Regions from separate parts of the Pseudoalteromonas sp. PAR1 genome, predicted to be linked through region 1. Evidence: predicted binding sites of a transcription regulator. Region 1 holds the regulator's gene; the other holds the start of a gene.
The links. Region 1 encodes LexA, which represses DNA repair genes until DNA is damaged. Its sites were predicted from a motif close to TACTGTATNNNNATACAGTA; they were not measured.
Positions count from the first base shown of each region.

Region 2: the regulator LexA is predicted to act here: its motif matches at 1,578-1,597, upstream of ruvC (crossover junction endodeoxyribonuclease RuvC).

Region 1 covers NZ_CAMZMY010000030.1:27,604-43,332, reverse strand. Annotated here, with positions in the region: gene QL229_RS18720 (STAS domain-containing protein) at 1-250, opposite strand, end outside; gene QL229_RS18715 (SCO family protein) at 419-1,036, opposite strand; gene cyoE (heme o synthase) at 1,033-1,941, opposite strand; gene QL229_RS18705 (COX15/CtaA family protein) at 1,951-2,940, opposite strand; gene QL229_RS18700 (transmembrane cytochrome oxidase associated protein) at 2,961-3,455, opposite strand; gene QL229_RS18695 (SURF1 family protein) at 3,436-4,185, opposite strand; gene QL229_RS20520 (DUF2909 domain-containing protein) at 4,200-4,511, shown strand; gene QL229_RS18685 (cytochrome c oxidase subunit 3) at 4,411-5,286, opposite strand; gene QL229_RS18680 (cytochrome c oxidase assembly protein) at 5,322-5,852, opposite strand; gene ctaD (cytochrome c oxidase subunit I) at 5,852-7,444, opposite strand; gene coxB (cytochrome c oxidase subunit II) at 7,441-8,586, opposite strand; gene lexA (transcriptional repressor LexA) at 9,024-9,641, opposite strand; gene QL229_RS18660 (PaaI family thioesterase) at 9,802-10,239, shown strand; gene QL229_RS18655 (hypothetical protein) at 10,247-10,627, opposite strand; gene QL229_RS18650 (hypothetical protein) at 10,786-11,511, shown strand; gene QL229_RS18645 (VOC family protein) at 11,486-11,839, opposite strand; gene QL229_RS18640 (endonuclease) at 11,955-12,608, shown strand; gene QL229_RS18635 (S41 family peptidase) at 12,709-14,334, shown strand; gene QL229_RS18630 (hypothetical protein) at 14,324-14,698, shown strand; gene hmpA (NO-inducible flavohemoprotein) at 14,738-15,729, opposite strand, start outside.
Region 2 covers NZ_CAMZMY010000004.1:127,163-142,891, reverse strand. Annotated here, with positions in the region: gene QL229_RS04635 (FtsX-like permease family protein) at 1-1,518, shown strand, start outside; gene ruvC (crossover junction endodeoxyribonuclease RuvC) at 1,648-2,172, shown strand; gene ruvA (Holliday junction branch migration protein RuvA) at 2,174-2,794, shown strand; gene ruvB (Holliday junction branch migration DNA helicase RuvB) at 2,802-3,806, shown strand; gene QL229_RS04615 (hypothetical protein) at 3,888-4,064, shown strand; gene tolQ (protein TolQ) at 4,804-5,508, shown strand; gene tolR (protein TolR) at 5,495-5,920, shown strand; gene tolA (cell envelope integrity protein TolA) at 5,922-6,860, shown strand; gene tolB (Tol-Pal system beta propeller repeat protein TolB) at 6,870-8,228, shown strand; gene pal (peptidoglycan-associated lipoprotein Pal) at 8,263-8,805, shown strand; gene ybgF (tol-pal system protein YbgF) at 8,818-9,576, shown strand; tRNA gene QL229_RS04580 (tRNA-Lys) at 9,745-9,820, shown strand; tRNA gene QL229_RS04575 (tRNA-Lys) at 9,875-9,950, shown strand; tRNA gene QL229_RS04570 (tRNA-Lys) at 10,005-10,080, shown strand; tRNA gene QL229_RS04565 (tRNA-Lys) at 10,135-10,210, shown strand; tRNA gene QL229_RS04560 (tRNA-Lys) at 10,265-10,340, shown strand; tRNA gene QL229_RS04555 (tRNA-Lys) at 10,395-10,470, shown strand; gene nadA (quinolinate synthase NadA) at 10,600-11,640, shown strand; tRNA gene QL229_RS04545 (tRNA-Ser) at 11,789-11,876, shown strand; gene QL229_RS04540 (ankyrin repeat domain-containing protein) at 12,634-13,860, shown strand; gene QL229_RS04535 (radical SAM protein) at 13,857-14,804, shown strand; gene QL229_RS04530 (AAA family ATPase) at 14,767-15,729, shown strand, end outside.

The DNA of each region.
Region 1 (15,729 bases):
GATAATGGCCTAAACCCAAACTATTTATTGCCTGCTGCAATGGCTCGCTCTCGCCCACCCATATAATTTTATGATGCACAGAGAGTAAATGTTTTTGTAACGCACATAACAGCTGAACCGACGCCGTGTCAGCCCGAGTAACCTCACTAATATCAAGACAGATATCATCGTTTGCAGATAATTCATGCAGTAAATCTTGATGTAATGACTCGACCTGAGTAATAGCTAATTCTGTAGGGAGCTTTAACATTCTTAATACTTTCCCCGTTCAAAGCAACTCATAACAAAAGCTTAGTCCTAGTTAATGAAAATGCCATAATTTGAATCAAAAAATAGTAAAATTTTTTAGTAGCTTAGACATTTATTGCAAAAAATAAAGCTTTTCTTTCGAGCAAACTTTTACAAAATATTAAAAAAATCAATTTACGTAATAATCTGCAATTTTTCGGAACTCTTCAGTCAATGTCGTGGCGTTGATTAATGGCACACTACCAGCCTTAAACTCAGGCTTAAAAATAGCCCGAACGGCGCCGTTTGCATCAACCATCACCACAGAGGCACTGTGGTCAACGGCATATTCCTGCTCATCACTATCATTAATTGCGTAAATTAAGCCAAGCTCCCTAACAAAGGGGAAAAGTTGCTTATGGGGGCCTGATACAGCAAGAAACTCAGGGTTAAAGTAATCAATATAGGCTTTTCGTTTTTCAGTGGTATCGCGCTTTGGATCAACTGCTACAAACCACACTTGCACTTGGTAATCTTGGCTTAACTGCTTTTGTACTGCTGTTAACTTTGCCAATGTCATTGGGCAAATATCTGGGCAACTGGTGTAGCCTAAAAAGACTAAATTCCAATGTCCCATAAACTGGCTGTTATCAGTGGGCTCACCATGTTGATCGGTTAATAAAAACGGACTAATCGGCTTTGCTTGCTCATACACCAGTGCTTCGACCTCAGGAGCGGTGTTGCTTTTACCACAACCGGTTACAAACACTACCGCACTCAAACACAAAAAAGCGCCTATTCGAGTCATAAAACTAACCATTTATCAATAAATAAGGCGATGAAGAGTAGCATTAAATGGACAATTGAAAAACGAAATAAATCCATTGCGGTGTCATCTTTAGGGGCAATTTTTAGTTTCAGCGCTTTGTAAATAAACACCGTATTCAAGGCACATGCCGCAAGTAAGTAAATTACTCCCGACATTCCAATCAGGTATGGTAATACGCAGACCAAGGCTAACAATATTGAATAAGCTACAACGCAGGTTTTACAAAATTCAATACCATGAGTCACGGGCAGCATTGGAATTTTTGCCCGTTCATAATCGCTTTTTCGAGCAATCGCGAGTGCCCAAAAGTGCGGCGGTGTCCAAGTAAAAATAATCATTACCAACAGCCAAGGCGCTGCTGCCATGTGACCTGTTTCAGACACCCAGCCCAATAACGGTGGCATCGCGCCAGCTAAGCCACCAATCACAATATTCTGCGGTGTTGCTCGCTTTAAAAAAGAGGTATAAATAAAGGCATAACCAACCAGTGCAAATAAAGTTAGCACGGCAGTTAATGTATTTGCCCAGACTATGAGCATAGTGAAACCAAGTGAGCCAATTATCGCAGCAAAACTCAGCGCATGCTGCTTACTTAAACGTCCTTTAGCAACAGGGCGATGACGGGTTCGCGCCATTTTGCTATCTATTTCACTATCTACAACATGATTTATCACCGCTGCTGCCGCAGATAACAGGCCAATTCCAAGCAAACTGGCTAATTGAACAAACAACCCTCGCCCCACATCAGGCGCAAGCGCTAAACCGACCCATGCAGTTAAAACAAGCATAGCAACAACTTTAAACTTACTAATGGCAAGATAATCCTTCAATCGCTCTGTTGATTGACTGATTAACGACTTTTCTGTGCTTAATAATATCGCCATAATAGCCTCCTAAGTTCTTGCTTTTAAATGAAAGCACAGACGTACCATGCTCAACAATAACAGTGCAGCCATCAGGTTATGAGCAAGCGCTACACTTAATGGAAAGTGCCAATGCACAACAGCAAGGCCGAGACAGATTTGGCACAATAAGGCGACTAATACTGTTACTGTACAATGCTTAATTTTTCTGGAAAAACTCTGTGAATATATACGCCACATAATAAGCGCTAGCACCACACAAGTGACTAACGCCCAAATGCGATGCAGTAAGTGAATCGACATACGAGCCTGTTGTGACAGCACACCATACTCGTAAGTGCTATGTTCAAGTGGAAGCTGAAACACACTCTTTAACGAAAACGGTTGTCCGTAGCTACATAAAGGTAAGCCATTACAATGAGGAGCTGCATAGTTTGCAGCCAACCAACCGCCTAATGCGATTTGTAAAACCAAAACCACTAAACCAACAAGCGCTAAGCGATAATATGGTCTTGCTCCTGCATCACCTCCTGCAATCGGCTTTGTTGTTAGCCGTAAATAAAGAAGAAAAAGCAAGGATAGAATACTAAAGCCGCCTAGCAAATGCCCCATTACGACCAAGGGTTGTAAATTCATGGTGACTGTCCACATGCCTAATGCAGCCTGGAAAATCACCAGCAGTAATAGCGCTAATGGCAGTTTAACTGGCGTATTTGGATATTGACGTTTTAACCATGCAAAAACAAACAAAGCTAGAATCAGTAGACCAAGGGCACCAGCAAAATAGCGATGGATCATCTCTTTCCAGGCTTTTGCTGCCTCAAACATCATATCAGGGTAGTTTTGTTCAACATGTAACAGAGCAGTTTCATGTTTTGGTACAGTCAAAAACCCATAGCACCCTGGCCAATCAGGACAACCAAGCCCTGCATCACTAAGCCGTGTATAAGCACCGAGCCCAACAACCAAAATAGAAAAGAAAACCGTAATTAAGACTAAATATTTATAATTTTTATACATCTTTATCCCCTTAATGAGGTTTAACTTGAACGCGCATAGTTAAGTAGTTTTTTTAAATCTTTAAGTAAGCCTTTTTGAATAAGTCTGTTTTGTTCGGGCTCAGCCGTATAGGGGTAATGCAAAACCACCAAGCCCATGTGATCAACCAAATATAAGTCTCCCGCTTTGAGCGCTGGACTTACTGCTAATTGACGCCAATTAGCCGATACCTGCTGTTGATTCGTCAGTACCGCCACATCTACTTTTTGCTGATTTTTCCCTAAAGCGACGTAGAGGTTGTCTAAACTTGCTAATTGGTTTTCACACACTTCACTGCACTCTTTTGGATAATTGAGCGCAATAGTCCATTGTTTAGGCTCGCCTTGTTGCCAATCAGCTAGTTTCACTTCCTCCCTTAAAAGCTCACCATGATTACTCGAACCACTCGGTAACCACTCAAGCTTTAATGCTGCATAAGCAAGTGCCAGCGGCACAAAGCAGCATAAAACGAATAAACTAAGCGGGTTTATTTTCATAACCTCTCCTTCTCATCGCAAAATAAGCAATAACCACACAAGCCAAGCCAATTAATAACCACTGCACGGCATAGGCGTAATGTTTATCTGGTCCCATCACAACACTCTGATAATGCGGGGTTGCTATACCATCTGCTTCATTGCGATAACCAATAAAGCCTTGTAAGGGCTTTGCTAATTGAGCACTAAAAATTGCTAAATCGATGCCTTGAATGCGCTTGGGCCAGCCTTGCTCTGCACCAATATCATCGGCAAGTGTAAAACCTTGTAAGTTGCCTTGTTTCAATTGCACTGTGGCCGTAAGCCTTGTTGATTCTGGCCACACAACGGTTGGCAACTGGTTACGGTTTGTTGGAGCTTTTAGCCAACCAAAGTTAACGATTAAAGGTGCGGTTTCACCTGCAATTGTCATCGCGACTAGTAAGTCATAGCCCACTTGCCCCTGATAAATTTGATTATCAAGTAACCAGTACTGCTGTTTATTTACCTCGCCAGAGACCTTGACTTGCAAGCCCGTTTTATTCAGCTCTCTAGGTAAATTTTGCAGCTCTTGCCAGCTCAAAACTCCTTGCTCTTTCGAAACGGCTAACTGGCTTAGTTGCTGCTGTTTTTGCTCGCCTCGCTGGTATTGCCAAACGCTTAGTCGTAAACAAATAAGCACTGCAAGTATCACAACGCAAATTGCGATAATTGAGCTAAGCTTTTGTTTACGCCATAAAATTAACTGCATTTGGAATACCTAATATGATTAAAATCATTATTGTTTTGTTATTACTTTATATTCTGTTCAATCTATTTAGAGCGCTGTTTGTGATGATGTCAGCAAAAGAGCACTCGAAACCCATGTCGCATTACTTAGGTCGTCGGGTGCTGTTTTCAGGTATTGTGCTGCTCCTCATTATTGCCGCAATGAAATTGGGCTTTATTCACACCAACCCGTCGCCGCTTCACAAAGCTACAGCACGTACACAAATACAAATAAACACAACCACACCACATCTACAAAGTGCCAATACCAAGCAGCCGCTTGAAATGCAAAATGCTTTTCGCTCGTAAAGTGGCCTTTAAAAATTCTTAGCAGTACGACAAATAAAATAATGGTCCCAAGCGTCACATGCATGCCATGAAAACCCGTCAATAAAAAGAAGGTATTTCCATAAACGCCAGCATCCAGTGTTAAACCTAAATCTTGGTATGCATGCATATATTCATACACTTGCAAACCCAGAAAGATTGCGCCTAATAGCACGGTAAGTGATAAAAATGCTTTTAAAGCACCACGCTTATTGTTTTCCATTGCAACGTGAGCAAAGTGGATAGTGACTGATGAGGTGAGTAGGATGAGCGTATTAATAAGAGGTAGACCTTGCCACCCCATTGCTTGAGTTGTATCACCTGCAGGCGTAGTTAACAACGGCCATACTGCTTCAAACGTTGGCCAGAGTACCTCATTGGTCATGGCATTATTTCCAGCACCACCAAGCCAAGGTACTGAAATCATACGGGCATAAAACAGAGCACCAAAAAATGCCATAAAAAACATAACTTCAGAAAAAATAAACCAGCTCATTCCTTGTCTAAATGAACGATCCATTTGCGCTGAATATAAACCACTGTGTGATTCTTCGATGACGTTTTTAAACCAGCTAAACAGCATGTAACATAGTATCGCAATGCCTAAATACAACACATATTGACCACTGCTAGCTTCTGCGCTCACTTGCATCACTGTCAGGCCTGCCCCGACAGCAATTAAGAACATTGCAATCGCACCAACTATTGGCCATGGGCTCTGGGCCGGAACATAATATTTTTCGTAATTTTGACTCATTTTGTTTGCTCCCAATTAGCAATTAGCTTGGCGGCTTAATCGTTTTTAGCCACAACTTGCCCGCTAATATCAAACACGGTATAGGACAATGTCAGCTCTTCTACATCGTCGGGTAATTCCGTATCAACATAAAACAACAAGGTAAACTCAACTTCTTCGCCCGCTTTTAGTGGTTGTTGATCAAAACAAAAACACGCGATTTTATGTAAGTATTTTGCTGCTTTTCCCGGTGATACAGACGGAATAGCCTGCATCACTTTGTCGTTATTACTGGTGTTTTTTGCTGTAAACTTTACTTCTCGCATCGCTCCTGGTTGAACAACCACACTGTACTGAGCTGATTGCACATCAAAAGGCGCACCACTTTGCGCATGCGTTGTAAAACTCACATCAACTTGACGGTCTATGCTTACCGTTTCACTCTCTTTTGCTTGTTCGAGTGATGGCTTACCATTTAAACCTGTGACATCACAAAACACATCGTAAAGTGGCACCAATGCAAAGGCGAATGCAAACATACCTAAGCATGCTAACAACAGCTTTTTGAGCAAAGGTGCATGGTTCATTATTTGATCTCCGGCGGTGTTTCAAAGGTGTGATACGGTGCGGGCGAATCAACTTCCCACTCTAAACCTTCTGCACCGTCCCATACCTTAGCAGGTGCTTTTTCGCCGCCTCGTGCGCATTTAAAAACAACAAGCACGAACAGTAGCTGTGATAAACCGAAGGCAAAACCACCAATACTGATAATGGCGTTAAAGTCAGCAAATTGAAGGGCGTAATCAGGAATACGGCGCGGCATACCCGCAAGGCCAACAAAGTGCATAGGGAAGAACAACACGTTGACACTGATCAGTGATAGCCAGAAATGCCATTTCGCAAGTGTTTCGTTGTACATGTTGCCAGTCCATTTAGGTAGCCAGTAGTAGGCTCCTGCCATAATTGAGAACACAGCCCCTGTCACTAATACATAATGGAAATGCGCAACCACAAAGTAAGTATCATGATACTGGAAATCTGCCGGTGTAATCGCCAGCATCAAACCAGAGAACCCACCTAAGGTGAACAGCACAATAAAGGCAATGGCAAACATCATCGGAATTTCAAAGCTAATTGAGCCTCGCCACATGGTTGCAACCCAGTTAAAAACTTTAACCCCAGTTGGTACCGAAATGAGCATGGTTGCATACATGAAGAACAGCTCACCGGCTACAGGCATCCCTGTGGTGAACATGTGGTGTGCCCATACAATAAAGCTCAAAAGTGCAATCGACGAGGTCGCATACACCATAGAAGCGTAGCCAAATAACTTCTTGCGTGAGAAGGTCGGCACGATGGTTGAAATAATACCAAATGCCGGCAAAATCATGATGTACACTTCAGGGTGACCGAAAAACCAAAAGATGTGCTGGAACATCACAGGGTCACCGCCCCCCGCCGCATCAAAAAAGCTGGTTGCAAAGTATTTATCGGTCAACACCATAGTGACCGCCCCTGCTAAAACAGGCATCACAGCAATCAACAAAAATGCCGTAATAAGCCAAGTCCACACAAACAGTGGTAACTTCATCCATGTCATGCCGGGCGCTCGCATATTAACGATAGTCACAATAACGTTAATCGCCCCCATGATTGAACTAATACCCATGATATGTATAGCAAACACAAACAAGGCTGTATTATCGTTACTATAGGTCGTTGAAAGTGGCGCATAAAAAGTCCAACCAAATGCAGGGCCACCACCCGGCATAAGTAACGAAGCCAACAAGATTAAAAACGCGAATGGTAATATCCAAAAACTCCAGTTATTCATCCGTGGTAGCGCCATATCGGGTGCACCGATCATCATAGGCACCATCCAGTTAGCAAGCCCTGTAAATGCCGGCATTACCGCACCAAATACCATTATCAAACCATGCACTGTGGTCATTTGGTTAAAAAAGTGTGGATCGACTAGTTGTAAACCAGGTTGAAACAATTCAGCGCGGATCACCATTGCCATCGCGCCACCAATTAAAAACATAGTGAGCGAAAATATCAGGTATAAACTGCCAATATCTTTATGATTGGTGGTGTAAAGCCAACGTTTGAAACCTTTTGCAGGATGATGGTCATGATGCGCATGCTCAGTGGCTTGTTCATTAATAACGTTGCTCATTCTTTCGCCTCCGTTGCTGCATCGATAGCTGCTTGAATTTGACTTGGTTGAATCACATCGCCTGTGTCGTTACCCCATGCATTTCGCTTATATGTGATAACCGCAGCAAGTTGCTTAATTGAAAGCTGTTTATCAAATGCTTGCATCGCTGTACCCGGCTTACCATGTAATACGATGTCGATGTGGTCTTTTACATCTCCAAGCACAATTGGACTCCCCTTAAGAGCTGGAAAAACTCCCGGCAAGCCCATTCCTGTAGGCTGATGACAAGCCGCACAACTTGCCATATAAACTTGCTCCCCAAGAACCATTAATTCTTCTTTCGGTAGTGTTTGATCTAATAAAGCCGCATCAGCTGCTGCAGCATTGGCCTTTTCTTGCTTAGCTTCTGCTAGCCAGTTAGCAAATTCGTCTTCAGGCAACGCTTGCACAACAACAGGCATGAAACCATGATCTTTACCACACAACTCAGCACACTGACCCCGGTAGATGCCTGGCTCATTTATGCGTGTCCATGCCTCATTGATAAAGCCCGGGTTTGCATCTTTTTTAACCGCAAAGTCAGGCACCCACCATGAGTGAATAACATCATCTGAGGTCATTAGAAAACGAACTTTTTTATTAATAGGAAGTACTAAAGGCTTATCAACCTCAAGTAAGTAATGTTCTGTTTTGTCAGCTTGGTTATCTATTTGGTCTTTTGGAGTAGATAGAATTGAGTAATAAGCAATTTCCTCGCCCATGTACTCGTAATGCCATTTCCACTGTGAGCCCGTTACTTTAATTGTAATATCGGCTTTAGAAGCATCTTCCATCGCTATCAGTGTTTTTGTAGCTGGAATTGCCATGGCGATTAAGATCACAAATGGTATGGCAGTCCAAAGAATTTCAACCTTGGTACTTTCGTGGAATTGTGCAGGCTTGGCTCCTTTCGACTTTCGATGGTGGATCAAAGCCCAAAACATCACCGCAAAAACGATGATGCCTATCACACAACAGATAATAAATATCGTCATGTGTAATTCATAAACACTATTACTTATATCAGTCACCCCTTTACGCATATTAAATTGGCTATTTGCCAATGCTAACTGCACAGGTGCGAGTAATATAAGCCACAAGGCATAACGCAGTTTACCCATGTGACGGCTCCTTTTAATGCTATTGCAAGACGCAAAGCGAAAAGGCGATACAACAAGGTGCCCATTCGTTTTTTTTATTGTTCAGAGCGACTACGTATCATTTTGACCCAGCGATGATACCAACCCTATGTTTAACACCTAGCACATTTGAGTGTATTTTTATTAATCAGGTGTTAATACACTGTATTAACCAATTAGTTAAAAAATGAGCAATAAGCAAGTTTTAGTAGTAATAAATGTTTATTTTGGTGCAAAAATAACAACTATAATCAGCGCGTTATTTTAAAATGAGAGGCAGAGTGAGAGTAAAAAAAGAGTGAAAAACTGCGCCATATAAGGCTTTATACAAAGAGTAAGGGTTTACAAATCGATGCTAAATAATAAAAAACAAGCAACGCACCAAATTACAGCAATTTGGTGCACTATTTTAGAAACAGTTACATCCAGTCGGCATTACGAATAACACCCACCGCTAACCCTTCAATATTGAAAGATTCATGCTCAAGATCAACTTCAATTGGCGAAAATTCTTCGTTTTCAGCATGTAAAAATACTTTACGCCCAGCTTTTTCAAGACGCTTAACAGTTACATCTTCATCAACACGAGCAACAACAACCTGACCATTTTCAGCAACTTGCGTTCTATGTACTGCGAGTAAATCACCATCCATGATGCCAATGTCTTTCATACTCATACCATTTACACGCAGTAAAAAGTCAGCCGCAGGTTTAAATAGTGAAGGATCAACCTGACAATGACTTTCAACATGTTCTTGCGCCAAAATGGGCTCACCCGCTGCAACTCGTCCAATTAAAGGTAAACCTAATTGCTCAGGTTCGTCTTCTTCAATTAATTGAATACCACGACTCGCCCCAGGCTTCATTTTGATCATGCCTTTTTTTGCCAGTGCTTTTAGATGCTCTTCGGCAGCATTGGCACTTTTAAAACCCAATGTTTGAGCTATTTCAGCACGCGTAGGTGGCATGCCTGTATCTTTAATAAAGACTTTAATTAGTTCTAAAATTTGCGATTGGCGTTTTGTTAATGGGCGCATACAACTGGTTTTCCATACAGTACATTTAACTGTGAGTATATACAGTTATCTGAAAATCGCAAATTTAAATTAACGCCATCATATTGCTACAAAACTAACATTGAACCAGGTATAAAGATGCCATAAGGTATTATTTTTAATTTGCAGGCAAGGAAATACAATGAGTATTTGGCATCAACCAATCACACTAGAGCTTTGTAAAAGTTTAGAGCAAGGGATCACCGGGCAAGGTACTTTAATGAAAACCATGGGCATTGAGGTGACTGAAATTGGTGATGATTATTTAGTGGCGACTATGCCTGCCATTCCTGAGCATCATAACCCTATGGGCATGGTACATGGCGGAGCGAACGTCGTGTTAGCAGAGACAGTGGCAAGCTATGCGGCTAACTTTGTGGTTGATTTCAATAAATTTTATGCTGTTGGCCAAGAAATTAATGCCAACCATATGAAAGCATCTCGTAAGGGTGTATTAACGGCCACAGCAAAGCCTCTTCATTTAGGTAAGCGCACTTCAGTGTGGGATATTAAAATTACCAATGCCGCAGGAGAGCTTTGCTGCGTATCAAGAATGACCGCAGCTGTTGTAGAGCGCTAAGCTCAGGCTATTTTTCGACTGGATAAATCGTAATTTCAACCCCTGCGCCAATCGCTGAAATACGCAACAAGGTATCAGCATGCAGGGCTTGATTAAAACATTTTGGTGAAACGCCTGATTCAAAGCCAATATCAAATGTACGTTTAGAGCACGACAACCACTGCTTAAGAGCATTTCGTGAACACGATTCAATTAATTCACACAACTGATTAATCGCTTTGTCTGGTGTACTGATATCAGCAGCAGCCTCAATACGCGCTAGTTGACGGTATTCATCTTGGTCGTAATGTAAAACCATGGCATTTTTCTTTAAATCAGCAACAAGTGCACTAATATCGTGCTTTGATTCAAGCTCCAGATCCACATTTAAAAATTGAATTTCCGACATACTCTCGTTTTTACCCTCTATTGATATCGACTGAAACTTTAACTCAGTTTTGTATATATACCAAATCTAGAATACAGTTAATGCGACATTATGCCGCATTGGCAATACAGTTAAACAACCTAAAATAGCTCCCATACAACAATAATAACGGAGTAATGATGAATAAACGCATGTTCAAATATGCTCGCAAAGGGCATAAATGGCTTGGCTATCTGCTAGCCATTCAGCTACTTCTATGGCTATCGGGAGGCTTAGTAATGAGTTCACTCCCCCTCGAAAAAGTCCATGGTAAACATTTAGCAAAACGCAGTTTAGATAATCCATTTATGGTGGCTGATTACACAGCATCAGTTGATCGGATAACCGCCCAATTTCAACAAATAAAAGCGATTAACTATAGTCACTTTTTAAATGCACCAATCATTGAAGTTACTACTGAGCAAAGCACTGTCAGCTTTAATGGTCATACTGGAGCTCCCATGGCAAAACCCAGTGAGGCTGAAATTATCGCGAACGCCAAAGCACACTTACTGATTGATGCCAATGTTTTGCAAGTACAGCAATTAAAACAAGGACCCCGCGAAGCTGCACATAAACAAAACATATGGCAAGTTCGTTTCGATGATTGGCTTGCGACAACCATATATTTAGACAGCCAAAACGGTAAAGTCATCACTGTGCGCAGCACCCTGTGGCGTATTTTCGACTTTTTCTGGATGCTGCATATTATGGATTACGACGAGCGAGAAAACTTTAATAACCCACTGCTTATCAGCTTCTCAGCCACCAGCGTGCTGTTTTGTATTACCGGAATTATTTTGTTACTGCAAAACGTTCGTATAAAGCGTAAAAAACCAGCTACACGTGTTGGTCTATCAAAATAGGATTGCCATCTGGGTCGGTGATAATAAAGCTCGCTTCACCGGCCTTTTGTATTGCTAAACCTTGCTGCTGAAAATGCAGAGCTAATTGCTCAAAAGTAGCAAACTCAGCCAACGTTTTAGCATTTTGATCCCAACCGGGGTTAAAGGTCAGCATGGTTTTATCAAACATTCCTTGAAACAAACCAATTAAATGCTCACCGTTTTTCATAATTAGCCAATGCTGCTCTATTTCGCCGGCAAACTCTTTAAAACCCAGCTTTTCATAAAACAGCTTAGAGGCATGGATATCTTTTACATTTAAACTCACAGAAAAAGCACCTAGTAACATAGTAGTAATTCCTTTAATGAAAACGGCCTAACAACTATAGCTGAGTTGAAAAACTTTTCCTTTTAGAATAGTCACTCTAAAATGAGCTTTCCTGTAGTTCACTGATGTGATGGATATGCGTTTATTTCTCTACTTTACCCTTTGTTTAATAATCAATTTCTCTGTAAATGCAGAGCAATTTTCAAGCTTTTCTAGTGCCAAAAAGCACTTAATAAAAACCCTACCAGACGATAGTAAAAGCCTTTACTGTGGATGTGACATAAAACGCCAAGGTAAGAAACTTGTCCCAGATCCTAATGGATGTGGCTATATACCTCGAAATGCAATGACATGTTCAGGCAAAGAAAATGTTCGCGCAAAACGAATTGAGTGGGAGCACATAGTACCTGCGTGGGAATTCGGCCATCAGTTACAATGTTGGCAGAACGGCGGACGCAAAAATTGCCGAAAAGTCAGCGAAAAGTTCCGAAAAATGGAAGCTGATATCAATAATCTGGCACCTGCAATAGGTGAAATCAACGCTGATCGCTCTAATTTTCGCTATGGAATGGTCACATCCCATAGTCCTAAATACGGTGCTTGTCCTATTAAAATAGATTTTAAGCAACGGGTGTTTGAGCCTCCTATTTATGCACGAAAACGTATCGCTGATGCCTATTTCTACATGCAGCAAACCTACGGATTAAAAATTTCAGATAAACAACGACAGCTATTCGAGGCATGGCAACGACTTGAAGTGGCTCAAGTAAATGACCGTAAAGCACTCTAGTTTAGAGCAATAATGTCAATAAAAAAGGGGCGGCCATCTATTGCTATGGGCTATAGTTATTGATACGTTTTAAGCAAATATTTACAGGAAAGTAATTCATATGTTTAATTGTAATAAACTTGCTCTAGCGGTGTTTCTGGTAGTGTCTGGCTTCTCTTTAACAGGATGCGGAGGAGGAAGTGGCTCGTCTGATAGTACAACTAATCCGCCACCGCCAACAACTTCTGAGCCATCTTGGACGGCAGGAGTTTTCGCCCCATCAAGTGAATTTAAAAACCAATGTGCGGTTCCTCGAACTGGCAATGACCCTTACAATAATAATAGGCCTTACCCAGATACTGCTGGCAGTGAGTTTACAGAAAAAATGTGGTTACGTTCATGGAGTGATGAAACTTACCTTTGGTACGATGAGATTGAAGATAACGACCCAGACAACTTCAACTCTGTCGCCGCTTATTTTGCGCAATTAAAAACATATCAAACAACTGACTCAGGGGCATATAAAGATAACTTCCACTTCAGTCGCCCAACCGAAGAGTACTATAAAGAAGCACAATCAGGCGTGGTTTCTGGCTACGGTATTAACTGGGCATTTTTAAGCAATGTCCCCCCTCGTGAATTACGTATTGCTTATTTAGAAGATGATTCACCAGCTAAAAATGTCGGATTACAGCGCGGTGATACTATTTTAATGGTCGACGGCGTTAGTATTAACACTAACACCCAAGAAGGCGTAGATATTTTAAATGAAGCGCTTTTTGGACCAACAGCGGGTGATTCGCATAACTTTGTTGTGCGCAGTAACGATGGCAGTGAAAAATCATTCACACTTGTAGCGGGCAATATCGCGCAAACACCTGTTCAGAATGTTAATACCATCACTACCGCCAATGGTACAAAAGTCGGCTATATGCAATTTAATAGTTTTATTAGTATTGCTCAACCAGAGCTGATAAGCGCTGTTAACAAGTTTAAAAGCGATAACATTGACGAGCTAGTGATTGACTTTAGGTATAATGGTGGCGGCTTATTAGCGTTATCATCTCAGCTAGCTTATATGGTTGCCGGCCCAGCTAATACTGATGACTATTACTACTATCAAACCATCAAAAACGACAAGCAACCACAAGAGGCTCCCTACCCATTTATTGACCGTGAAATAGATTACTCTACATTTCAAACAACCAATAGCCGACTTCCTGATCTCAACTTATCTAAAGTATATGTACTAAGTACAGCCGGAACTTGTTCTGCGTCAGAAGCGTTTATAAATGGTTTAAAAGGTATAGATGCAGAAGTCATACTTATTGGTGATACGACCTGCGGTAAGCCTTATGGCTTTACACCCACTCATAATTGCGCCACTACTTACTACACTATCCAATTCTCTGGAGCTAATGATAAAGGCTTTGGGGAATATGCTGACGGTTTTAAACCAACTCCTTCACCTCAGTTTGATGCAGATGTTAAAGGCTGTGTAGTTGCTGATGATTTTGATAACAAACTAGGTGACACACAAGAACGCTTATTTTCAACAGCAATACATCATATTGAGAATGGCAGCTGTCCAATTGTTGTACAAACAAATAGCATCAAACAACCAAGCTTTGCCTCTCAAGCAGAACAAGCCAGTGGAATCCCACTTTCTTATAAACAACCGCTTTATAAGGAAAACATGGACTTAACACGTCCATCTCCGGCTAAGGACGACAACAATGAACAATAAAGCACTTTTCACTTGCGCACTATTAGTGAGTTTAACGGGCTGTAAAAGCACCCAAGCAGAGGAGCCACAAAACGCCACGTTAACGCGCGTAAATCCTGGCGTAATCACTGAAATACAACAAGCGATTCAATCAGCTAAAGGGGGCCCATTGGTTACTTTAGCTGATAACGTGTTTACTAAAAGTGCTGAACTATTGATAGATCATGGGACAAATAAAGGGCCCGATGGATTGCCAATTATGGGGGCGCATAGTATCCCTTCAGAAAAATTTGTGCTGCAAAAAATGGGTGAACAGTGTTTGCTCTATTACCCAAAAAAAGAGCTGCGAGTACCACTACCAAATGTAGAATGTGAAGCAGAATAGACAATAAAGGCGCAGTGACCCACTGCGCCTTTCGTTGTTTTATAACTGTTGATGAGGGCCAAACACCTCATAATGAATTCGCTCACTTGCAACCCCTAAACTAAGTAGCTGCTCTTTTATCATTGCCATAAATGCGATTGGACCACACAGGTAAAAATCACCTTTACTAATTGGTAAGCTAGCAGCAATGTGATTTACATCCATCAAACCCGCAAAATCTCCCCCCTTGCCATCTTTAAACCAAGTAACACAATGTAATGAAGCGTGCGTTTGCTGTTGTTTTAATAAATACTCTTTAAAGGCAAACTGCGTCTCACTGTCACAAGCATGCAAGTAATGAATTGGCTGGTTATGTTGATTACTTAATAATGTCTCGAGCATGGCCATCATTGGGGTTTGACCAACACCTGCCGAAATCAACACGACAGGAAAATCAATTTCGCGAAGCACAAAGTCTCCCGCGGGTGGGTAAACCTCTACCTCATCTCCCTCTGTTAAGCTATGTAAGTAATTAGATACTAAGCCTTCTTTTTTCACGCTAATTCGATAATTTCGACCGTTACTTTGTTGCGACAATGAGTATTGCCTAACTTGAGTTAAGTCGCTGTTTGCTGGCGTTACTTTTATCCCTAAATATTGACCCGGTAAATACGCCACAACAGGTTTTGCATCGACAGGTGTTAATGTAAAACTACATATTTGCGCTGATTCCATCCGTTTTTCTGTAATGGTGAAAGTACGGGTACCAAACCAGCCTCCCAGCGCCTTTTTGGTCGTTTGGTATAACGCCATCTCTTCGGTGATACATACATCCGCTAATAAAGAATAAGCTTCACTCCATGCGTACTCGACCTCAGGGGTAAATTGCTCAGGCAGTAACTCTTTTAAAGTTGCAATCAAATGCCCACCAACAATAGGGTAATGCTCTGGCAAAATATGATAGCTGGTGTGTTTGTGATTAATGCGCGCAAGCGCTCCTTTTAACACTGCCAAGTTATCAATATTTGCAGCATAGGCCGCCAAAGCATTAA
Region 2 (15,729 bases), on a different contig from region 1:
GCAACAGATTATCTAGCACAAAGCATGGGCTCAGTACTTCCTAGTGCATCGGCTAAACCGTGGATTATTGCAATTAGCACAGGTTTAATTTGTGCAATTATGTTCTCGATTAAACCATTACTCGATTTATTTGATATTCCGCCGCTGCGCGTACTGCGTCGTAACTTAGGCGATCGTTTATTGGTCAGTAAAATACACCTTGCTATGTCGGCACTTACCGTGTTTTTACTGATGTGGTTATTTAGTAATAATATTAAAATAAGCGCTATTTTGTTTCTCTCTACAGCGTTTTTAATTGCTGTGTTGTTTGGTTTATCAAAGGTTATATTTGGTGGCGGTCGAAAGCTCGGTTTAAGCCCTGGTAATAGCTGGTCTTTGGCGATTGCGTCTATCCAAAAGCGCGCCAATGTGAATGCTGTGCAATTGATTAGTTTTGCTTTGGCTATCAAACTGTTGCTGTTTTTAATTGTACTTAAAAATGACATGATCTCTGACTGGCAATCGCAATTACCGGTTGATGCGCCCAATTCATTTTTAGTGAATATAACAGAGCAAGAACTAGAGCCAATTACGAGCTTTTTAGCAGAGCGAAATATGCCAACCTCTGACTTTTACCCGGTTGTCCGTGGCCGCGTAAACGCCGTTAATGGCGAGTTGGTAGCTCGTGAAGTCTCACAAGAAGACAATGAAAAGAAAGATGAAGAAGCTCGTTCCGGTATTGGTCGTGAACTAAACCTAACTTGGCGTGAAGATTTACCAAGTCAAAATGAGCTTATTGACGGCACATGGTTCACAAAAGATTCTGTCGCTGAAGCTTCAGTTGAAGAGTCTATGCTTGAACGCCTCGATGTTAAATTAGGCGACACATTAACCTTTTTGATTGGTGCACAATCGTTTGATGCCAAAATCACCAGTGTGCGCAAGGTTAATTGGACAACATTAAAGCCGAACTTCTTTATTATTCTAAGTCCTGATGTATTGGCGAGTTTCCCTGCTACTTATATTTCATCGGTAAATGTGAAGGCAGATAAAAAGCGCGAGTTTAATGAGCTAATGCGCCAGTACCCAACGGTTAATGTGATTGATGTTGAAAGCTTTATAAAGCAAATCCGCTCAACCATAGAGCAAGTATCGTTAGCGATAGGGTTTGTGTTGGCAATTGTTGTTGCCTGTGGTGCTCTAGTGCTTATTTCACAAGTACAAGCAAGTTTAGGCGAGCGTATGCAAGAGATAGTTATTTTGCGAACCTTAGGCGCGAAAGGGCGCTTAATTAAAAATGCCACCTTATATGAGTTTTTACTATTAGGGGTCACAGCAGGCTTAGTCGCAGCCATTGTTAGTGATGTTGCATTATTAATAGTACAAAGGCAGATGTTTGAATTAGCAGGTAAACTGCATCCGCATATTTGGTTAATTGGCCCTGCGGTAGGGGGCTTATTTGTGGCATGTTTGGGTTATTTAATGATAGCCAGAACAATGCGCAAAAATACTCAAGGCTTATTGCGCTCGTTGGCATAAGAGAAAGCTGTGTGAAAAATGCTCGCAATTGCGGGCATTTTTTATGAATTGCAATTGGTTACTGGTAATTTATACAGTGCTCTGGCATTATTAACTGCAGATAATAATGATAATAGACGGGTCAGTTAGTTGGCGATTATTTTAGGAATTGATCCTGGTTCACGATTAACAGGGTATGGTGTGATTGCCCATCAAGGTGCAAAGTTTACCTATTTAGGAAGTGGTTGCATTAAATTAGCCGATCACGATTTTCCGGTGCGCTTAAAAATGATTTACCAAGGTATTAGCCAGTTGGTAGAACAATTCTCTCCAGATAGCTTTGCTATCGAAAAAGTGTTTATGGCACATAATCCAGACTCGGCACTTAAACTAGGCCAAGCCCGAGGTGCAGCAATTGTTGGTGCTTCAATGGCTGAGCTGCCAGTTTATGAGTATTCGGCACGACAAATTAAGCAAGCAGTTGTAGGTAATGGTGGTGCCGATAAGTCGCAAGTACAGCATATGGTTAAAAATATATTAAAATTACCGGGCACTCCGCAAGCCGACGCTGCTGATGCCTTGGCTATTGCTATTTGTCATGCTCACTCAGAACAAAATTTAATAAAACTTGCGGGTAGCGCTAGCAAAACCGTAAGAGGACGATTAAGGAAGTAATATGATTGGTCGATTAAATGGCTTACTAGTTGAAAAACAGCCACCAGAAATTCTTATTGAAGTAAGTGGTGTAGGCTACGAAGTACAAATGCCAATGACCTGTTTTTATGATTTACCGGCAGTGGGTGAGCAAGCGATTATTTATACCCACTTTGTAGTACGTGAAGATGCCCAGCTATTATTTGGTTTTAACAATAAAACCGAACGCGCTTTATTTAGAGAGCTTTTAAAAGCCAATGGTGTTGGCCCTAAACTTGGCCTTGCCATTTTATCGGGAATGTCGGCGCAGCAATTTGTAACGTGTGTAAATAATGAAGATGCGACCACTTTGGTTAAACTACCGGGAGTTGGTAAAAAAACCGCTGAGCGTTTAGTGCTTGAAATGAAAGACAGACTTAAAAATTGGGGTAATGACTTATTTACGCCATTTAGCGATAATGCGGTTATTGAGCCTGCAAGTAATAATACACTTGTGGCAAATAACGCTGCCGATGATGCTGTTTCAGCACTTGAAGCGTTAGGTTACAAATTACCGCAAGCACAAAAAGCGGTTAAAGCAGTTAATAAACCAGATATGACGACCGAGGTTCTAATTAAAGAAGCTCTAAAATCAATGTTGTGAGTAAACCATGATTGAAGCAGATCGCTTAATTGATGCATCTGAGCAAAGTAACGAAGACAGTGTTGACCGTGCTATACGGCCAAAGCTTCTTAACGATTACACAGGCCAGCCGCATGTTAAGCAACAAATGGAAATTTTTATTGAGGCCGCACGGCACCGTGGTGAAGCACTCGATCACTTATTAATATTCGGTCCACCGGGTCTTGGTAAAACGACTCTTGCTAACATTGTTGCTAACGAGCTTAACGTAAATATTAAAACGACGTCTGGCCCTGTACTCGAAAAGGCAGGGGACCTTGCTGCACTTTTAACAAACCTTGAAGAAGGCGACGTACTGTTTATTGACGAAATACATCGCTTGAGCCCGCAAGTTGAAGAGATTTTATATCCCGCAATGGAAGATTATCAGCTGGATATAATGATAGGTGAGGGCCCCGCAGCACGCTCTATCAAGCTTGATTTGCCGCCATTTACTTTAATTGGTGCAACAACTCGTGCTGGCTCACTCACCTCACCACTTAGAGACCGCTTTGGTATTGTACAGCGCTTAGAGTTTTATTCTGTTGAAGACTTATCAAAAATTGTTGCTCGTTCTGCCAGCTTTTTAAATTTAACCATGTGTGATGAAGGCGCGGCCGAAATAGCCAAGCGCTCGCGTGGTACACCTCGAATTGCAAATCGTTTGTTGCGCCGTGTGCGTGATTACACCCAAGTACGCTCAGACGGTAAAGTAAATGCTTCGGTGGCTGAGCAAGCACTCGATATGATTGATGTTGATAAAAGTGGCTTTGATTATATGGACCGTAAATACTTGCTTGCTATTATCGAAAAATTTATGGGTGGCCCAGTTGGTCTTGATAACCTCGCTGCTGCCATAGGCGAAGAAAAAGAAACCATAGAAGATGTAATAGAGCCTTTTTTAATACAGCAAGGTTTTATTCAACGCACGCCACGCGGACGACTTGTCTCGGATATTGCCTACCTTCACTTTGGTTTAACACCCGATAAATAATCAAACCTAAAGCTTAGTTACAAGCTTTTTATTTATAAGTTTCGAGCAGCTCAAAAGGGCTGCTTTTTTAATTTAGGTAACTTGGTTTTATTTATTAGCAAGATAGGATTTACCGCTTACCGCTTACCGCTTACCGCTTACCGCTTACCGCTTACCGCTTACCGCTTACCGCTTACCGCTTACCGCTTACCGCTTACCGCTTACCGCTTACCGCTTAGTATCATTTTAACATCTGTAATTCACATGCTGTTAAGTTAGCTGTAGGTATTCTCGTTGACGTTTGCTCAGGCAAAAAAAAGCCCGCATAAGGATGCGGGCAAACAACAAGTTGAAGGAAGTAATCTTGGAAACTATGGCCAATTTGAACGAGGTTTTATCCTGTGCAAATTAACCTGGAGCAATACGAAACATCATAATGCAAAAAACTGAGCTTAATGAAAGACTCTTTCATGAGGTTGCTAGCTCGGTATAGGTAAATAATACGCAATGAAGGATTTTTCTTCAAACTAGAAAAATTTTATTTTCAGATAAAAAAAACTAATGTGAGTGAAAATTTAAGTTGTGTGCTTTTTGTTCACTTTTTGGTGTTTTTATATCTAAGCTCATGAATAAAGTGGGTTTTAAAAATTTTATGAACTTCATTCAGGATTAGTTTAAGTATTCTGTAGTAGATTTGCAAAACTGCTTTTGGGTGTTTATGCGTGTTTTTTGAATAAAAGCGCTATTTTTTGAGGTTTTATTAGCTTTTTAGGATTTTTGCAATGACTTTTTATTAAGGTAAAAATATGCACAAAAAGACGAGTGAAACTTAATATGACTAAAAAATAGCTAAGCAATTTGCTTTTTACCGTTAATTGCCGCTAATTCACAGCAAGAGCGTTGTCAGTTTATAACTGACTATATACACTAGGCACAACTTTTGGCCTCATTTATGGTCAAACAGTGCGCATGTAAAAAATATAACAAATTATATAGAAATCTATTTTAGGAGTTTAACGTGGGATCAGGGCTTAATTTTTTAGATCTTATTCTAGAAGCCAGTGTACTTGTCCAGCTAGTAATGTTGGCATTAGTCGGTATGTCGGTAATGTCATGGGCAATTATTTTTCAACGTAAAAAAGCGATTTCTGATGCACTTAATGGCGCAAAGCGTTTTGAGCAAAAGTTTTGGTCAGGCGTTGATTTAAGTAAACTATATAATGAAGTGTCAGCCCGTCCTGGAGGCGCTTCTGGTGTTGAGGCACTTTTCGTCGCAGGTTTTAAAGAATTTGCTCGCCATAAGAAAAATTCAATTCAAAGCGCAAGTATTGTGATGGAAGGAACGCATCGTTCTATGCGCGTTGCTTTGTCTCGCGAAGTAGAAAAACTAGAATCAAGTCTTTCATTTTTAGCAACAGTAGGTTCAATTAGCCCATATATCGGCCTATTTGGTACGGTGTGGGGTATCATGAATGCGTTTATCGCGTTAGGCGAAGTTAAGCAAGCTACGTTACAAATGGTTGCACCGGGTATTGCAGAAGCACTCATCGCTACAGCGATGGGCTTATTTGCGGCAATCCCAGCTGTTATCGCGTACAACCGTTTTGCAAACAAAGTAGAAAAGCTTGAAGGTAATTACATTAACTTCATGGAAGAGTTTGCTAATATTTTACACCGCCAAGCAGCTACACAAATAGAGGCTAAAGCGAATGTATCAGCGTAAGAAACGTCGCCCTGTAGGGGAGATAAACGTAGTACCTTACATTGATGTAATGTTAGTACTGCTAATCATATTTATGGCAACAGCACCACTTATCACCCATGGTGTAAAAGTCGACTTACCGAAAATGGAAGAGTCTGATCTTGTTGATACCAAAGATACACCACCGATCATTGCTTCAATTGATGCCGAAGGTAAATATTATGTCAGTATTGGTACTGACCCTGAAGCGCCGATGGAGGCCCTTGATGTGGCGGCGGTTATAAAGCTACAGCTGCAGAAAAATCCAGATACTCCGGTTATGATTAAAGGCTCTGGCCGTGTTTCTTATCAAGAAGTATTACTATTAATGGACTTTTTGAAAAACGCGGGTGTTCCGTCTGTTGGTTTAATGACTGAATCATTCGAGGAGTAGTATGCGTGCATCAATAATAAAATCGGTTATTTTGCACCTTGCTATCGTTGGTTTTTTAGTAGCGAGTGCAAACTTTCATATGCCAGCTCCTAAAGTCATGGAAGTAAACCTTAATCCAGCGTTACCTGCACCAGAAAAAGCTGTGTCTGCTGTTACCGTTGATCAACAACAGGTTGAGCAGAAAATTGCAGAGCTTAAAAAGCAAGAAGAAGCAAAAAAACAAGCCGAAGCGAAACGTATTCAAGAGCTAGAGCGTCGAGCTAATGAAGCGCGTAAGCAAAGAGAAGCTGAAGACCGTCGTCTTAAAAAGCTAGAGCAACAGCGCCGTGCTAAGGAAAAAGAAAAAGCAGAAGCTGAAGCACAAGCGAAAAAAGCACGTGAAATTCAAGAGAAAGAACGTGCAAAAGCCAAACAAGCTGAAAAGCAAAAGCAAGAGGCTGAAGCTGCAGCAAAAGCAGCCGCTGATAAACGTAAAGCTGAAGAAGAAGCGTTAAAGAAAGCGGAAGAAGAGCGTAAGCGTAAAGCAGCTGAAGCAGAAGCTGAGCGTAAACGTAAAGCTGAAGAAGCTGAACGTAAGCGTCAACAAGCTTTACAAGAACAAATGCTGCAAGAACAGTTAGCAGCAGAGCAAGCTGCACGTAACAAGGTACGTCAACAACAAGTTCTAGGCGAAGTTGAAAAATACAAAGCGTTAATAATGGCACGCATTCAGCAAAACTTCTTAAAAGATGAGAAGATGAAAGGCAAAGAGTGTCGCCTTAATATACGTCTTGGTTTTAATGGCCTTGTGACTCAAGTAAAATCGCTTGGTGGTGATACCTTAGTGTGTGAAGCTGCAATGCGTGCAGTGCGTATGGCAGATACATTACCAGTATCACCTGATCGTGACGTATTTGAGCAACTAAAAAATATAAACTTAACCATAGCACCTAAATTTTAAAGGAATGATATGTTTAACCAGATAAAAACTGCGTTTTTTATTGTATTACTGGGCTTTCATGGCATTGCCAGTGCTGCCTTAGAAATTGTAATTACCGATGGTATCGATGGCGCTCGCCCAATTGCGGTTGTGCCTTTTAAATATCAAGGTGTTGGTCCTATCCCTGAAGAATTAAATAAAGTGATTGCAGCTGATTTAATGCGCAGTGGTAAGTTTAAGCCAATCGATGTAGCAAACATGCCGCAGTTACCGGGCAAAGATGCTGATGTTGACTATGGCGCATGGGTTAACCAAGGCGTTGAGGCTGTGCTTGTTGGTCAAGTAGAGCAACAGCCAGGCGGTCGCTACCTTGTAAAATATGAACTTATTGATGTTATTCGTGGGCAAATCACTGGCGGACAAACAAAAATGATGGCTAATGGCAAATTAATGCAAAGCCAAGATCATATTTTAGACGCCCGTGAAAGTGTGATTTCTGAAACCGGTTTTCGCCGTTATGCACATCGCATTAGTGATGTGGTTTACGAAGCGCTAACTGGCGAAAAAGGCGCATTTTTAACAAAAATTGCTTACGTTATCGTGCGTGATGATGAGCCAAAACCTTATCAGCTCGTTGTTGCAGATTACGACGGTTATAATGAACAAGTTCTACTTCGCTCTAAAGAACCTCTTATGTCACCAGCGTGGTCACCAGATGGGACTAAGCTTGCGTATGTAACTTTTGAGAATCGTCAAAGCCAAATTTACATCCAAGATCTTTACACTGGTAAGCGCGAGTTAATCACAAGCCATCAAGGTATCAATGGTGCACCACAGTTTTCACCAGATGGTAAAAAGCTACTTTTAGTACTTTCGAAAGACCGCAATGGTGCAACCGAAGTATACCTTTTAGACCTTGCTACGCGTAAAGAAACACGCCTAACAAATCACCGCAGTATCGATACAGAGCCTTCTTGGTTCCCAAATGGTGAAGATATTGTGTTTACGTCTGAAAGGGGTGGTAATGCCCAGATTTATAAGTTAAATTTAAAAACAGGCAGAGCTAAAAGAATGACGTTTGATGGTGATATGAATTTAGCAGGTTCTATTTCACCTGACGGAAAAGAATTAGTGATGGTGAATCGAACAAACGGTCGATACCATCTTGCTAAAAAAGAGCTAGCTACTGGTGCGTTCCAAGTGTTAACGAGAACACGCCTAGATGAATCGCCAAGTATCGCGCCAAACGGTTCGATGATTATCTATAGCACGCTTCATAATAATAAACAGGTATTAGCGTTAGTTTCTATGGATGGTCGCTTTAAAGCACGTTTGCCTGTACTAGACGGACAAGTTAAGGCACCGGCTTGGTCGCCTTATTTACAGTAATTTTACTGGTTTACTCAATATAGGAATCAATTAAATGCAACTTAATAAAACTTTAAAAGGCCTGCTAATTGCTGTGCCAGTGATGACATTAGCAGCATGTAGCTCTTCTTCTGATCTTGATGAAGGTGCTGCAAACCAATCTAACCAAGGTATGGTTGAGCAATCAAACAACAATGATACAGTTGAAGTTGCAACACTTACTCCAGAGCAGCAAGCTGAAGAAGCACTTCGTCAAAAATACGAAGCGTTACGTCAAGAGCAAATCATTTACTTCGGTTTTGATAATGCAAAAATTCAAAGCAAATATGCTGAGCTTTTACAAGCACACGCTGAATTCTTAGTACAAAACCCATCAGTTAAAGTACTAATCGAAGGTCACGCAGATGAGCGCGGTACACCTGAGTACAACATCGCGTTAGGTGAGCACCGTGGTCAAGCAGTAGAAAAATATTTACAAAGCTTAGGTGTTTCTGCTAGCCAAATGTCAGTAGTGAGCTATGGTGAAGAAAAGCCAATGGTTAAGTCTCGCACTGAAGAAGCGTTCGCGAAAAACCGTCGCGCAGTATTAGTTTACTAATAAAGAGTCATTATGAAGCCGAAAATTATTTTGGCAGCAATGATCTTAAGCGGGAGCACCCAGTTATGGGCTGCTCCCGCTCCTGTTTCAGAAGCTGCAAGCTCACAATCGAGCATTGAGAAGCGTTTAGTCGCGTTAGAAAACATGATGAAGTCACGTAATTTATTACAAGCTGAGCTTCAGCAGCAGCTTAATATATTACAAGACGAAGTAAGCCAAGTTCGTGGTATTACGGAAGAGCAAAGCTATAAGCTTGAAAAAGTACTTCAGCGCCAACGCGAGTTGTACCAAGAAATCGAGAATCGTGTAAGCCAAGCATATAGCCAACCTGCTACGCCAGCTCAACCTACAAACAGCTATACCGATGTAGGGGCTACGCAAGCGATTAGTTCAGACTTATCAGAAAACGAGGCTTATGAGCGCGCTGTAGCGTTAATCATGAAAGATAAACGTTATGAGCAAGCGATTCCTGAGTTTCAAACATTCTTAACGACTTATCCTAATTCAGTATATGCATCTAATGTACATTATTGGTTAGGTCAGTTGTTAACAATACAAAATGATCAAGCGGGTGCGACTGAACACTTTAAAAAAGTAGTCAATGAGTATCCTAATTCTAACAAGCGCCCAGATGCGATGCTAAAGTTAGGAAACTTATTAGCTGATCAAGGTTTAAGCGAGCAAGCACTTAAAACCTTTAATGATTTAATTAATCAGTACCCAAGTACGACTGCTGCAAAATTAGCCACAGAACGTCTGTCGCAAATGTAGATTTGACCTGATTAGACTGCTTTTTGACTTAAGCGGTCTAAAATTAGGCATCTAGACATAAAAACTTAAAAAAAGAGATATTTTCTGTTGCACTCAGCATTTAAATAAGTATTATAAGCGCCCGCAGCAGGCGATTGGTAACAACAGCCGAATTGCGGAAAAAAGAGCGGGTCATTAGCTCAGTTGGTAGAGCAGTGGACTTTTAATCCATTGGTCGATGGTTCAAGTCCATCATGACCCACCATTTCTAAAAATGGTATCTTACATCGGCGGATTTACGTATCTAAATATTCAGAGCGGGTCATTAGCTCAGTTGGTAGAGCAGTGGACTTTTAATCCATTGGTCGATGGTTCAAGTCCATCATGACCCACCATTTCTAAAAATGGTATCTCACATCGGCGGATTTACGCATCTAAATATTCAGAGCGGGTCATTAGCTCAGTTGGTAGAGCAGTGGACTTTTAATCCATTGGTCGATGGTTCAAGTCCATCATGACCCACCATTTCTAAAAATGGTATCTCACATCGGCGGATTTACGCATCTAAATATTCAGAGCGGGTCATTAGCTCAGTTGGTAGAGCAGTGGACTTTTAATCCATTGGTCGATGGTTCAAGTCCATCATGACCCACCATTTCTAAAAATGGTATTTTACATCGGCGGATTTACGTATCTAAATATCCAGAGCGGGTCATTAGCTCAGTTGGTAGAGCAGTGGACTTTTAATCCATTGGTCGATGGTTCAAGTCCATCATGACCCACCATTTCTAAAAATGGTATCTCACATCGGCGGATTTACGCATCTAAATATTCAGAGCGGGTCATTAGCTCAGTTGGTAGAGCAGTGGACTTTTAATCCATTGGTCGATGGTTCAAGTCCATCATGACCCACCATCTCTTACTTACCTTTTCTATCTAAGTTATCCTTTATTTATCTTAACAGCGCACAGCAATACTGTTCTTTAGCTTAAGATTCTCGTATAATTCGCGCCATGAATGCACTGTGGACTAAGTGGTCGAGAAATGAGTCTAGCTGAACAAATTATGCCTGAAGATTATATCTTCCCTCCAAAGCCAGCTCCGTTATCTAAAGACGAGCAAGCCGAGTACAAGGCACGTATCAAACAATTATTGAAAGATAAGAACGCCGTTCTTGTTGCCCATTATTACACTGATCCTGAAATTCAAGCGCTTGCTGAAGAAACAGGTGGTTGTGTTGCTGACTCGCTAGAAATGGCGCGTTTTGGCGCTAAGCACGACGCAGATGTAATTGTGGTTGCGGGTGTTCGCTTCATGGGCGAAACAGCAAAAATCCTTACGCCAAATAAAACAGTTGTTATGCCAACACTTGCTGCAACCTGTTCATTAGACGTAGGTTGCCCAATCGAAGAGTTCTCTGCGTTTTGTGATCAGCATCCAGATCGCAAAGTAGTAGTGTATGCAAATACATCAACTGCAGTTAAGGCGCGTGCTGATTGGATAGTGACTTCTTCATGTGCCCTAGAGATCGTAGAGCACTTAGATGAGCAAGGCGAAAAAATCATTTGGGGTCCTGACAAACACTTAGGTTCTTATATTCAAAAGAACACAGGTGCTGACATGATCATGTGGAATGGCGCCTGTATCGTTCATGACGAGTTTAAAACCAAAGCACTTAAGGATATGAAAGCCTTACACCCAGATGCGGCTGTATTGGTTCACCCAGAGTCACCTGCGGAGATTGTAGCCTTAGCAGATGCAGTTGGTTCAACAAGCCAACTTATCAAAGCAGCGCAAACCATGGACAACAAAAAGTTCATCGTCGCGACTGACCGTGGCATTTTCTACAAAATGCAGCAGTTATGCCCAGAGAAAGAATTCTTTGAAGCACCAACAGCAGGTGAAGGCGCAACATGTAAAAGCTGTGCGCATTGCCCGTGGATGGCAATGAATGGCTTAAAAGCGATTGAAGAAGCACTGACAGACCCAGAAGGTAAAGAAGTGTTTGTTGATATGGACTTACGCGAAGGCGCATTAAAGTCGCTTAATCGTATGTTAGAGTTCTCAGCAACGCTTCAGCGTTAACAACTAACCGTCTATATATAAAAGGCAAGGTGTTTACCTTGCCTTTTTTGTTTGATTACTAATCACTTAACTACACTATTTTAAAAAGCCCTTGCGTCTGTAGGGTTGTTTTCATACTATAACGCCGCGCTAAACTCTAAGCGCCTTAGGTGACGTGTCCGAGTGGCTGAAGGAGCACGCCTGGAAAGTGTGTATACGGCAACGTATCGAGAGTTCGAATCTCTCCGTCACCGCCATCCTAGCTCAAAGCATTTACGCTTTAAAATCACTTGTTAATTATAAAATCAATTGCTTACCATATCATTGGATGAGGTGTATGTTCTAAGTAGAAAAGGCCAAGGCATTCTGCAAGGAAATAACATTATTAGTTTTAGCTCACCCAGATTTATAACTGTTTTTTAGCAGCACCTTCTAACTTGTACTGAAAAACTGCACCACGATTTGCAGATCTTGGTCGTTGCTGTGAACTCGGGCATAACCAATTTTCATTGCAGACTTCCTTTTACTTTTTATTAAAAATTTAGTTTAAGCGATAACACTACACGAAAGCTTTCACAATAATTTGTAGAGCTTTTCGCGTTTCAATCTTACCTACTAAGATGCACCATCCAGAACATAACTGGATGTTTTGGGAATCCAAGATTTAAAGAGTCACACAAATATTTAATCGAATGTTTAGTTTCACTTTCCAGTAGATGGTGATTAACTGATGAAGTTTCGGCGAGTGGGGAAATACTAGGGATAGAATTCTTACTTTAACATATTGGTTTGCTTTTTTATTCAAGCAAAAGCTTTTTCAAGCTACTAGCCCCAAAAGTCTCTAGTTAATTTGTCCATTACGAATTACCAGTGGCTTATTATTGTCATGATTTTATACATTGTGTAATAGATTTATACATCTCGGTTTATTTCATTGAGTGATTATTGTTGGTTGGCTATGATTCGATACAGGCTTTCTGCCAACCTACTGAAAATTAAATGGAGTTGTAACTAATGATTACAGATCAAATAGGGAAGAACATAAAATCACTTAGAGAGGGAAGAAAAATGTCCCAGAAGGATTTGGCCAATAAAATAAATGTCGCACGCCCCGTAATATCAAATTGGGAAAATGGTAAAAATGAACCATCGTCAAGTCAATTAATAAAATTGGCACAGACGTTCGAAAGGTCCACGGATGAAATACTAGGAATCGCTACAGATTCACAGAAATTGGTTGTGGTTGATACTTCTGCTCTTATTAAACGGCCAAATTTTTTATCGGATTTGTTGACAACGTTTGATGAAGTAATCGTGCCTGATATCGTTATCTCAGAACTAAATAACTTGAAAGATCGTGGTAAACCAGCAGTAAAGCAGAAAGCCTGGTTGGTTATGAGTTCGGTTAATAACATTAAAGATCGCCTAACAATTTCTAAAAACCACAAGAACGATGGTAATAATGATGAAAAAATTGCAGATGTGGCGATAAGGCGAGCAAGAGCTAAGCCCAACAATGAAGTATATTTACTATCGGATGATATATATTTTCAATTTTTGTGTAAGGGAGTGAAAAACTTATCGTCAATAACCCCTCAGACTTATGCCCAGCAGTTTGCAAATATTGATACCGAATTTGATCCAGTAAAAACGATAGAGTTTGTTTCTCTCATTAAAAGCTGCAAGTTAGAAGACATAAAAACTTACGACTTAGAAGGTGTCGATGTTAATTTTCATAATCCAGATGATGGTTTTACTCCATTGATTACAGCAGTAAGAAGTCGAAACCAGGAGATTCTGAAATACATTTTATCATTACCTAATATCGATGTTGATAAGCAGGATAAGTATAAATACAATTTTTCTCCTGTTCATCATGCTACCCAGTTAAAAAATCTATCCATGATAAAACTCTTAGCTGAACATGGTGCTGATATTGACCTAGGGAGTGGCGCAAAAAATGCGGGCAATACACCTTTGATGATCTCAGCATGGAGCGGGTTTAATTTAGGCGTTGATTTTTTCTTAGATAATGGTGCTTGCGTTAATCAACAAGATAGCAATGGCTATACCGCCTTATTTAAAGCATGTATTAAAAATTACGAGAAAATTATCAGTAAGCTAGTTCCCTTAACTGATTTAACTATTCGTTGTAGGAAAAATAAACAAGCCGCAGATTACCTTAATCCAAAGAAGATAAATCATCAAACAGTTACATTACTTTTTAAGGATAGAAAATGATTGATAGAGCATGCATTTCATTAGGTGAAAGGTGCAATTTAAAGTGTGCATATTGCCACTTCCACAACGAAGATAATGGAAAGTTAAGTGGTTTACCTCAAGAGTTTAATACTGGTGAGTTGAAAAGTATTATTGATGCTATTCATCGTTATGCAAAAATAAGTGGCATTGATACTTTTAAAATAGGCATCGTTGGATCAGGAGAACCACTTTTACAGTACCGTAAGATAAAAGACCTTATTCAATATGTACTACAACAGGGAATTGAGAACTTACAGTTTTATACGATAACGAATGGCACAATTTTGAATAAAGACATTCTTGATTTTTTCTATAGAAATCAGAGCTTGATCAAGCTTTGCTTTTCGGTAGACGGTTATGAAGAACTGCATAATGTTGGTCGAGAAAAGTTCGATGAGGTCTATAAAGGAGTAAAAAAATATGAAGAAAAATTTAAAGAGAAACCGCCCATTAATTGCACCGTCCATCAAGAGACGCTCAAAAATCAGGTGAAACTTTTTGAGTTTTTAACTGATGAAAACTTTAAAGATGTGACTTTCTCTCGCCTTTTTGATTCTCACGATCAAAGTTTAGTGGTTACTGAACCAGAATATAAAGACTTACTTGAATTTTTTAAAGGAAGCCAGTTTGAAGTTAGGCAACTGGATGAAAATAAGAAGAAAAAATATGACTGCACTATGTATGGGAGTCTTTGTGGAGTAGGTCGAACGAATATTTTTATCACTAAAAGAGGGATTTATCCATGTGGCAGATTTTATGGTAATGAAGATTACAATTATGGGCCATTTGATATGGAGTTATCTGAGTTAGAGGCATTGATGAGAAAAATGAAACCTTTGAAAGATGGCGAGTGTTACTTTGATAAGTATGTAGGATTAAAAGCTGATGAAAATAGCAATATATGGCACGTCGAGATCCGGTAAAGATTACCAAATCAGTCATATCATTTCTTATCTTAATGAGAATGATGTAAGTGCAATTCATATTCCGGGTTCGACAAAATTAAATGAACTTGCTGATGAGATATATGGAAGTAAGTTTAAAGAGCTGTCCGATGATAAAAAGCATCACTTGCGTGAAGAGTTTATTAATTTGATCAGCGATTTCGATGCTGAATACGAAGTAGTTTTCGTTGATGGTCACTTTGCTTTTCCTAGTGATGTTAAGCAAGGTGGTTTTGAGATTGTTTTTACTGAGTCAGATAAAAATTGTTATGACCACTTCTTTTATTTGGATACGGATTCAGAGTTAATTATTGAAAACTCAAGACAAAGTGTCGGTGATAAAAAAAATACAGACATCCAAACTCAAGACATAGAAGCATGGAAGGCTTTTGAAATAAGCGCTATGCAAACTATGTGTTCAAGCTTAAACAAAGAGTTGGTTATATTGGATGAAGATACTCAAAGTTGTGTTGAGTTCGTGTTATCTTGGGTTAAATGCTTTAGACAGAATTATGACTATCAAAGCATAGCCAAAGACCTAGTAAGAAAGCTATTATCAGAAGTTGAAATCACAGATATATCTGAGGTTTTAGCCATTGATTGCGATAATACTTTTGCTACTAATGATACGACTTATGACTATTGTAGTTATCTAGAGATAGATGCAAAAATATTGAAACAAATATTTGTGGGTGATCGTTATTCAAGTTATCAATTCTTTAAAGCTAACAAATTGTATACTCAATTTAATAAGCAGCAGAGAGCGGAGGCGTCTTTATTTGCAAAGGAAAAAATCAAAATTAGCGCTGACATAGAGCGGGTTGTTGAAAACCAGAGATATTCATTTGTTATTGCTTTAACTTCAGGATTAACTGAAATTTGGCAACCTAAAATCGAAGAGCTT